Regions from separate parts of the Roseixanthobacter liquoris genome, predicted to be linked through region 3. Evidence: riboswitches for the same ligand, from Rfam matches in the RefSeq annotation. Region 3 holds a riboswitch; each other region holds the start of a gene.
The links. A riboswitch is a leader RNA that binds a small molecule or an ion and turns the genes downstream of it on or off. The one in region 3 is predicted to bind cobalamin.
Positions count from the first base shown of each region.

Region 1: another riboswitch for cobalamin. It lies ahead of V5F84_RS19550 (DUF1636 family protein); the one in region 3 lies ahead of cobU (bifunctional adenosylcobinamide kinase/adenosylcobinamide-phosphate guanylyltransferase).
Region 2: another riboswitch for cobalamin. It lies ahead of V5F84_RS06095 (CbtB domain-containing protein); the one in region 3 lies ahead of cobU (bifunctional adenosylcobinamide kinase/adenosylcobinamide-phosphate guanylyltransferase).

Region 1 covers NZ_CM195537.1:4,329,981-4,333,244, reverse strand. The annotation lists gene cobW (cobalamin biosynthesis protein CobW) at 1-652, opposite strand, end outside; gene V5F84_RS19550 (DUF1636 family protein) at 649-1,167, opposite strand; cobalamin riboswitch at 1,243-1,475, opposite strand; gene V5F84_RS19545 (hypothetical protein) at 1,744-1,869, opposite strand; gene cmk ((d)CMP kinase) at 2,952-3,264, opposite strand, start outside.
Region 2 covers NZ_CM195537.1:1,346,216-1,349,479, reverse strand. The annotation lists gene V5F84_RS06100 (CbtA family protein) at 1-838, opposite strand, end outside; gene V5F84_RS06095 (CbtB domain-containing protein) at 851-1,087, opposite strand; adenosylcobalamin (AdoCbl) riboswitch at 1,088-1,241, opposite strand; gene V5F84_RS06090 (histidine phosphatase family protein) at 1,352-1,936, shown strand; gene V5F84_RS06085 (NAD-dependent formate dehydrogenase) at 2,154-3,264, opposite strand, start outside.
Region 3 covers NZ_CM195537.1:3,009,491-3,012,754, reverse strand. The annotation lists gene rfaD (ADP-glyceromanno-heptose 6-epimerase) at 1-119, shown strand, start outside; gene rfaE1 (D-glycero-beta-D-manno-heptose-7-phosphate kinase) at 174-1,613, shown strand; cobalamin riboswitch at 1,653-1,843, shown strand; gene cobU (bifunctional adenosylcobinamide kinase/adenosylcobinamide-phosphate guanylyltransferase) at 1,964-2,506, shown strand; gene cobO (cob(I)yrinic acid a,c-diamide adenosyltransferase) at 2,503-3,132, shown strand; gene V5F84_RS13470 (cobyric acid synthase) at 3,132-3,264, shown strand, end outside.

The DNA.
Region 1 (3,264 bases), 1.3 Mb from region 3:
TGCCACCGGCGGCGCGCACCACTTTCACGGCGCGCGGCAGGGCCTGCGCGATGCGGGCATCGGCGGTCGCGGCGCCGGCCGCGTCCAGCAGGTCCGCCTTGGAGAGGATGATCAGATCGGCGCAGGCGATCTGGTCCTCGAACACTTCTTCCACCGGGTCGTCATGGTCGAGCGTGTCGTCGGCGGCGCGCTGGGCGGCGAGGGCGGCCATGTCGTCGGCGACCCGGCCGGCGGCGAGCGCCGGGCCGTCCACCACCGCCACCACGCCGTCCACCGTGACGCGGCTCTTGATCGCTGGCCATTGGAACGCCTGCACCAGGGGCTTGGGCAGGGCAAGGCCGGAGGTCTCGATCAGGATGTGGTCCACGCGCGGCGTGCGGGACAAGATGAGGTCCAGCGCCGGCACGAAATCGTCCGCCACGGTGCAGCACAGGCAGCCGTTGGCCAGCTCGACGATATTATCCTCCGGGCAGCTCTCGATGCCGCAGCCCTTCAGAATCTCCCCGTCGATGCCCACGTCGCCGAACTCGTTGACGATCACGGCGAGGCGCTTGCCCTGGGCATTCTCCAGGATGTGGCGGATCAGGGTGGTCTTCCCCGCGCCGAGGAAGCCGGTGACGATGGTGCAGGGGATGCGGGCGAGAGAGGTCATCGCTGGTCCTCGGAAAAGCTCATGGGAGGGATGCGGGCGATCATGCCGCGCTTGAGGCTGTCGGGGCGTCCGCGCCAGGGCAGGATGCCGTCGGTGGAGGTGGCGAAGAGCGCGGCACCGGTCAAAAGGTCGGCGGCGCTGTCGGGGGAAAGATCGCCGAACACGTAGGACCATCCGCCGGTGCGCACCAAGGCGGCGGAGAGCGCGCGCTTGCAATTGGAGAGGCAGCGCACCTCCTTCACCGCGATCGCGCCGGCGGCGCCGGTTGCCCCACCATTGGCCGCGGCAAGGATCGCGTCCCGCGCGAGCGCCGCGCCGGCCGGGTCGGCCTGCGGGTCGGCGCCGGCGAGGCGGCAGGTGGTGCAGACGAACAGGGTCACGGCGGGAATGCTGGCGACGCGCAGGGTTTCGCGCGCCGGCGCCTCGGCGGGGCGGCCGCTTCGCGCCGTCGTGTCGCCTTGCACCGTCGTGTCGCTCGCCGCGAAAGGCGCATCGTCGTTGGCAGGTCGCTCCACGCCGCTTTCCATGGGTGCGCGCGGCCCGCAACCGCGTGCCACAGAAGAATCGCCATGCCAGGGCACCCCGCCCGGCGCGCGTTCCTGTCGGTGGCAGGTCTCCTGGCTCGCGGATCGCCGTTCGCGGCCGCCTTCCCGGAAGCGGCGCAAGGCCCGTCTCCCAGTGGCTTTTCGGCCGGAACTCACCGCCTACAGTTGCGGGGGCAGCTGCGGCTATCGCCCGGAAAACCCGGACGCGACCGCATTCCCTTTTCACCCGGCGGAAGCGGCAAGCCGCCCGAACCGGGACCATCGACGCCGACACTTAAGAGCCGCTCCGGCGCGAAGTCAATGAAGCGGGGGGCCGCGCCTCAGCCGGCCGGGGTCGATCGACACGCCGCGCCCCGGTCGCCGCCGCTTTCCTCCTCCCCCCTTGAGGGGAAGGGCAGGGTGGGGGGTATCTCCCCGCTGGCCTTTGCGGGGAAGGTGTGGTGCCGGCGGCGCCGGACCTCTCCTCCGACATCCCCCGACACCCCCCTCCCCAGCCCTCCCCCGCAAGGGGGGAGGGGGACCGGTTCGGCGGGACGTCGATTCGCCTCAGGCGCCCGTCTGTCCACCGGGGGGCGCCCGCCGGCCGGCGATGATCTCCAAAGCGGCGGCCAGCGCCGTCTCGAAGGCGATCGCTGCCGCGTCACGGCATTCCCGCAGAATGGGGAGCCACATCGAGCGGTGCCGCTGCTCCCTCCCGCCTTGAGGGGGAGGGCAGGGTGGGGGGTATCTCCCCGCTGTCCTTGCGGGGGAGGTGTGGTACCGGCGGCGCCGGACCCCTCCCCCGGCACCCCCCTCCCCAGCCCTCCCCCGCAAGGGGGGAGGGGGACCGGTTCGGCGGGACGTCGATTCGCCTCAGGGGCCCGTCTGTCCACCGGCTGGCGTCCGCCGGCCGGCGATGATCTCCAAAGCGGCGGCCAGCGCCTCCGCGAACGCGATCGCTGCCGCGTCATGGCATTCCCGCAGAATGGGGAGCCACATCGAGCGGTGCCGCTCCCTCCCGCCTTGAGGGGGAGGGCAGGGTGGGGGGTATCTCCCCGCTGTCCGGGAGGTGTGGTACCGGCGGCGCCGGACCTCTCCCCCGACACCCCCCTCCCCAGCCCTCCCCCTCAAGGGGGGAGGGGGACCGGTTCGGCGGGATGTGGTTTCGCCTCAGGCGCCGGTCTGTTCACCGGCTGGCGCCGGCCGGCCGGCGATGATCTCCAAAGCGGCGGCCAGCGCCTCCGCGAACGCGATCGCTGCCGCGTCACGGCATTTCCGCAGAGTGGGGAATCGCATGGAGCGGTGCCGCTGTCTCCCTCCCCCCTTGAGGGGGAGGGCAGGGTGGGGGGTATCTCCCCGCTGGCCGGGCGGGGGAGGTGTGGTACCGGCGGCGGCGGACCCTCCCCCGACACCCCCCTCCCCATCCCTCCCCCGCAAGGGGGGAGGGGGACCGGTTCGGCGGGACGTCGATTCGCCTCAGGCGCCCGTCTGTCCACCGGGGGGGCGCCCGCCGGCCGGCGATGATCTCCAAAGCGGCCAGCGCCTCCGCGAACGCGATCGCTGCCGCGTCATGGCATCCCACGGAACGGGGAATCGCATGGAGCGGTGCCGCTGTCTCCCTCCCCCCTTGAGGGGGAGGGCAGGGTGGGGGGTATCTCCCCGCTGTCCTTGCGGGCGTGAGGCGGGCGGCGCCGGCCCCCCCTCCCGACACCCCCCTCCCCAGCCCTCCCCCGCAAGGGGGGAGGGGGACCGGTTCGGCGGGATGTGGTTTCGCCTCAGGCGCCGGTCTGTTCACCGGCTGGCGCCGGCCGGCCGGCGATGATCTCCAAAGCGGCGGCCAGCGCCTCCTCCACCCCGAGATGGGTGGTGTCCAGCAGCACCGCGTCCTGCGCCATCGTGAGCGGGGCGGCGGCGCGGTGCGAATCGCGGGCGTCGCGCTTGTGGATGTCGGCCAGCACGTCCTCGAACGCGATATCGCACTGGTGTTCCAGCAATTCGCGATGGCGGCGGGTGGCGCGCACGTCCGCCGAGGCGGTGACGAACAGCTTCACCGGGGCATCGGGACAGATCACCGTGCCGATGTCGCGC
Region 2 (3,264 bases), 1.7 Mb from region 3:
TTGCCGGAGCGAGGCGGACGCCGCGGCGGGCGCGCAGGCTGCGCTCGGCGAGCGGGCCGAAGGCCAGTCCGAGGGTGGCCCACAGAACCGCCTGGATGCCCAGATTGGCGATCCGGAACTCCCACAGCAGCGCGGCCGAAAACTCCGCCGGCACTTCGTTGATGGTCGGCAGCACCGCCTGCACCAAAGCGATCGCCACCACATAGGCGAGGCCCGCAGCGACGGTGCCGTTCCAGGCGCCATAGCGCGCGGCCAGCCGGCGGGCGAGCAGCACGGCGCCCGCGAGCGCCACCAGCGAAGCCGCCAGCATCAGGAAGAACATCTGGGTGCGGAAGCCGATGGTCGCCCCATCGCCCACCGCCGGCGGATTGGCGGGATATTTCAGCGCCGGAACCAGCACGATGGCCAGGAATCCGCCCAGCGCCAGCAGCACCGCCGTGGCGCGCGGGGACAGCGGACCCACCCGCCCGAGCGCAAACGCGAACACGAGGGCGAAGATGCCACCCATGGCGGCGCCATAGACCACCATCCCCGTCATCAGGCCGAGGCCGGCCTGGGTGGACCGGCTGACGAGTTCTTCCTCGCCGCCGTGGGAATGGCCGGCCGCGGCGGGTTCCGGGGCGGCGGCATGCATATGCGTGCTGCCGTCGGCATGGACATGCGGCGTCGCCGCCGGGGATGCGGGAGCGGCGGCGGGCGCCGGCCCTTCCGCATGCGCTTCCTCGAAGGCGATGGCGCGAGCGACCGCCGGTTCACCGAAGACGCGCGCGAATCCAAAGGAGAGCAGGCCCGCGAGGACGCCGACAAGCATCCCGCGAAGCAGGAGAGACCCAACCATGTGCAAGCCCCCTCAGTGGCAGGGGAAGCCGAGAAGGTGGCGGGCGTCGTGCAGGTATTCGTGCACGTACATGCCGGGAATGAGAGAGGTCGCGCCCTGCTCGGCGCCGACGAAATAGAGCGCCAGCAGCATCAGCAAGCCGCCGAACACCGCCCAGGGGAGCAGCTCGCTGACGGAAATCGTCTGCGCACCGGCTTGGGTGGCGCCTTGGGCGCCGTGGGCGGAACCGGAAAGAAGGGCCTCGGCCATCATCTGTCTCCTGGGATTGCGCGTCCCGAAATCGAACGAAACCCTGCGGGCCGGGTCTGACTTGCGGCAGAGCCGGAATGGCTTGCCGCTTACAGTGGCGCGACCGTGTCGGATTCTCACCGACTTCCTCACCCGCAGCGAAGCATCGACACTATTGGCGTGCGGCCGGTTATGTCAAACAAACAATGTGGCAAACCGGGACCTTCCGGCGCGCCGGCCGCCGTTCCCTGTCCCCGCCCGATGCCGCGAGGTTGCCCCGTCGCCATGGCCAATCGCCTGACGCTGATCTGCCACGGTGCGACCGCCGCCATGCGGGCCGGCGCCTTTGCGCGCGACGAACCGCTGGAGCCGCGGGCCCTCGCGCGCACACAAAGCTGGCGCGGCCGGCTGCGGCGGCCGGATCGCGTGCTCGCCTCGCCGGCCCTGCGCGCCCGCGAGACCGCGCAGGCCCTGGGCTGGGAGGCCGAGGCCGATGGGGATCTGCGGGACTGGGAGTGTGGGCATTGGGCCGGCCTCACCTTCGCCGAGGTGGACTCCGCCTATCCCGGCGCGCTCGCCCTGTGGCGCGGCGCGCCGGGGGCCGCTCCCCATGGCGGCGAATCGCTCGAGGCCCTGCTGGCCCGCATGGGAGAATGGCTCGACGCCCAGCGCGGGGGCCATGGCCATCTGATCGCGTGCACCCACGCCGCACCGATCCGCGCCGTGCTGGTGCGCCTGCTCGATGCCCCGGCAGCGGCCTTCTGGCAGATCGACATCGCCCCGCTGAGCCTGACCGACCTGCGCACCGACGGACGGCGCTGGACCCTGCGCACCCTGGGCCAGCCTTTGGACGAGGCGCCCGACGCCTGACGCGCCGCGATGGGGAAAGATGCCGGAGCGGGCGGCACACCGGGCGGGAAGGCCCGCGAGCGACACGCGCCACGCGGTCCCTCCCGCGCGGCGCAATGACATGCCGCGCGCCCCGGCAAGGCGGGGAGGAAAGAGGAAAAAGAACACCCAAGGGCCGGCGGCGCCGCAAACCCGGCGCCGCCGGACTATTTCGGCCTGATCGGATCGGGTCCTCGCATCAGCCGGCCTTCTTGAACTTGGCCGCCTCTTCCGAACCGCCGGTGGCATTGCCGGCGCTGTAGGAATGAGCCCCCACGCCGGCGAGCTTGCCGCCGTCCACGATCAGATATTCGTCGCGGATCGGCCGGCCCTCGAAATAGCATTCCAGGATCTCGCGCGTGCCCGCCGCATAGCGCGTCTGGGCGGAGAGCGAGGTGCCGGAGATGTGGGGCGTCATGCCGTGGTGCGGCATGGTCCGCCAGGGGTGGTCCTGCGGCGCCGGCTGCGGGAACCACACGTCGCCCGCATAGCCGGCGAGCTGGCCGCCTTCGAGCGCGCGCACGATGGCGTCGCGGTCGCACAGTTTTCCGCGCGCCGTGTTGACCAGATAGGCGCCGCGCTTGAACAGCTTCAGCGTCTCCTCATTGATCATGTGCTCGGTCTCGGGATGCAGCGGGCAGTTCAGCGTGACCACGTCGCACACGCCGTACATCTTCTCGCGGCTGGCATGCCAGGTGAGGTTCAGCTCGGCCTCCACCTCGGCCGGCAGGCGGTGGCGGTCGGTATAATGCAGGTGCATGTCGAACGGCTTGAGGCGCCGCAGCACCGCAAGGCCGATGCGGCCGGCGGCCACCGTGCCCACATGCATGCCTTCCACGTCATAGGAGCGCGCGACGCAATCGGCGATGTTCCAGCCGCCCTTGCGCACCCAGTCGTGGGAGGGGAGATAATTGCGCACGAGGCCGAGGATCATCATCACCACGTGCTCGGCGACGCTGATGGAATTGCAATAGGTGACCTCGGCGACCGTGACCTTGGCGTCGATGGCGGCTTGCAGGTCCACATGGTCGGAGCCGATGCCGGCGGTGAGAGCCAGCTTCAGCTTGGGCGCCTTGGCGATGCGCTCTTTGGTGAGATAGGCCGGCCAGAAGGGCTGGGAGATCACCACCTCGGCGTCGTGCAGCTCGCGTTCCAGCACGCTGTCGGGGCCGTCCTTGGAGGAGGTCACGACCAGGGTGTGGCCGAGGGATTCCAGATATTTGCGCAGGCCGAGCTCGCCCGAGACGCTGCCCAGCATGGTGCCGGGCTGGAAATCGACGGCCTTCGGGGTCGGCAGGGTCTGGCCGCCG
Region 3 (3,264 bases):
TCACCCAGGCGGACGTCTCGAAACTGCGCGCCGCAGGCTTTACCCGCCCGTTCACCTCGCTGGAGGACGGCGTGCGGATCTATGTCACCGAGCATTTGCGCGGCCGCAATTCCGCCTGATGCCCGGGACCTTGCACGACCCAACGGCTGATCTTGTCCCAGGATACCGGCACCATGCTCCCTGATACCAAGCCCGGTCCGCTCGCCGTCATCGGCGATGTCATGGTGGATCGCTACATCCTCGGCTCGGTTTCGCGCATCTCGCCCGAGGCGCCGGTGCCCGTCCTCCTGCATGGCGCGGAACGCATCGTGCCGGGCGGGGCGGCGAATGTCGCCGCCAATGCCGCCGCCATGGGCGCGCCGATCCGCCTTGTCGGGCTCGTCGGGGCCGATGGGGAGGCCGACCAGCTGCGCGCCGCGCTCGGCCCCTATGCGCTGATTGATCTCTCCGGCCTGGTCGTCGATGCCACCCGCCCCACCGTCACCAAGACGCGGGTGATGAGCGGGCGCCAGCAGATCGTCCGCATCGATGCCGAGATGTCTTCCCCGCCGTCCGCCGCCGTGGAGGACGCCTTGATCGCCGCCGCAAGCCGCGCCATGGCCGGCTGCCGGGTGGTGGTGCTCTCCGATTATGCCAAGGGCGTGCTCGGCGACCGTGTCGTCGCCGCCGTGCTGGCCGAGGCGCGGACGCTCGGTGTGCCGGTGATCGTCGATCCCAAGCGCCGCACCTTCGAGGCCTATCGCGGCGCGACTTTGGTGACGCCCAACCGGCGCGAATTGAGCGAGGCCACCGGCCTGCCGGACGAGACCGATTCCGACGCCGAGCATGCGGCACAGGCGGCGAGCGCCCAGTTCGGCGGTGATGTGCTGGTGACGCGGGCGGAAAAGGGCATGACGCTCTGGCGCCGCAACGGCACCGTGCTCCATGTGCCGGCCGAGGCGCGCGAGGTGTTCGATGTGTCCGGCGCCGGCGATACGGCGCTGGCCGCGCTCGCCTTGTCGCTGGCCTGCGGCCTCGCCCTGGAAGCGAGCGTTCCGGTCGCCAATGCCGCCGCCGCCATCGCGGTCGCCAAGCTGGGCACGGCGGTGGTGACGCGCGCGGAACTCACCGCCGCCCTGCATCGCTCGGTGCCGCAGCTGGAGCCGGCGGGCGCCCTGGTGGCGCGGGACAAGGCGCGCGCCATCATCGACCGCTGGCGGGCGAGCGGGGCGCGCATCGTCTTCACCAACGGCTGTTTCGATCTGCTGCATCCCGGCCATGTGGGCATGCTGGAAGCGGCGGCAGCCCAGGGCGACCGGCTGGTGGTGGGGCTCAACACCGACGCCTCGGTGCGCCGCCTGAAGGGGCCGACCCGTCCGCTCCAGGATGAGGCGGCGCGCGCGCGGGTGATCGGCGCCATGCGCTGCGTGGATCTGGTGGTCCTGTTCGAGGAGGACACGCCGCTGGAAATCATCACGGCCCTGCTGCCGGACGTGCTGGTGAAGGGGGCGGACTACAAGCCCGAGGATGTGGTCGGCGCCGATATCGTCATCGCCAATGGCGGAAAGCTGGTGCTCGCCGATCTCACGCCCGGCCAATCCACCTCGACGCTGGTTGCGAAAGCCAGAAGCTGAGATCGAGGGGCGGGCGGTTGCGACGCCGGGCGGTGGCCTTATAGTCGGCGCGTCGTCGGTTCCTTCGGGATCAAAAGGGAACGCGGTGCGGGAGGTTTTCTCCTTATGCCGCGGCTGCCCCCGCAACTGTCGGCGGAGAGCAAACCCGCGAACCACTGAGGCCAGCCTCGGGAAGGGCGGGGGCGCACGGATCCGCGAGCCAGGAGACCTGCCGAAGACGCCAAGCCCGTTCATCGGGCGCCACGTGCCGGCTCTCGGTGGGAGGGCCAGGGAGAGGGTTTGATGTTCGGTCGGCCCACGGCGGCCAGGGCGCCGCGTTTCCGTTGCTCTGAGCGCTTCGAGGTTTCGGCTTGAGCGCGATCATCGCCGATGCGCGGGGGCGGATCGTGCTGGTGCTCGGCGGCGCGCGTTCGGGCAAGAGCCGCTATGCCGAGCAGCGGGTGGAAGCGGCCGCGCCGCCCTTCGCTTATGTGGCGACGGCCCAGGCCTTCGACGCCGAAATGAGCGAGCGCATCCGCCTGCACCAGGCGCGGCGCGATGCGCGCTGGATCTCCCACGACGCGCCGTTCGATGCCGCCGATCTCGTCCGGGTCCTGCCGCCCGACACGCCGCTGCTGCTGGATTGCCTCACCTTGTGGCTCACCAACCATATGCTGGCCGAACACGATCTCGCAGCGGAGGAAGATCGCCTCGTCGCGGCGATCACCGCCCGCGCCGGGCTCAGCGTGATGGTGGCCAACGAAGTGGGGCTCGGCATCGTGCCGGACAATGCCCTCGCCCGCCGGTTTCGCGACGCCGCCGGCCGGCTCAACCAGCGCATGGCCGCCCTGGCCCATGAAGTGATCTTCATGGTGGCCGGGCTGCCGATGATCGTGAAGGACACGCCTCGATGAGCGATGAAACCGAAACCGGCCCCGACGCGGCCGAGGCCGCCCGCCATCGGGAAAAAATGGCCAAGCGCAAGGCGGTGCAGGACGCCGAGGTGGCCGGGAAGACCGTGGAGAAGGGCTTGCTGATCGTCCACACCGGGCCGGGCAAGGGCAAGAGCACGGCGGCCTTCGGGCTGGCGCTGCGCATGCTCGGCTATGGCCGCAAAGTGGGCGTCGTGCAATTCATCAAGGGCGCCTGGCACACCGGCGAGAAGGACGCCTTCGCCGCCTTCGGCGATCGCGTGCGCTGGCACACAATGGGCGAGGGCTTCACCTGGGAGACGCAGGACCTCGCCCGCGACACCGCCGCCGCCGCCCGCGCGTTCGACAAGGCCCGCGAACTGCTCGCCGACGAAACCCTCTCCCTGATCGTGCTGGACGAACTGAACATCGCCCTGCGCTACGGCTATCTCGACCTTGCCGACGTGGTGGCGACGCTGAAAGCCCGCCGGGGCGACCTGCATGTCGTCGTCACCGGCCGCAACGCCAAGCCGGAGCTTCTGGAAGCCGCCGACCTCGTGACCGAGATGGGCTTGGTGAAGCATCATTTCTCCGCCGGCGTGAAGGCGCAGGCCGGCATCGAATTCTGATGGCCGCCCGAGCGCTGATGTTCCAGGGCACCGGCTCGGACGTGGGCAAGAGCCTGCTGGTGGCCGGCCTTGCCCGCGCCTTCGCCAATCGCGGCCTGAGCGTGCGACCGTTCAAGCCGCAGAACATGTCGA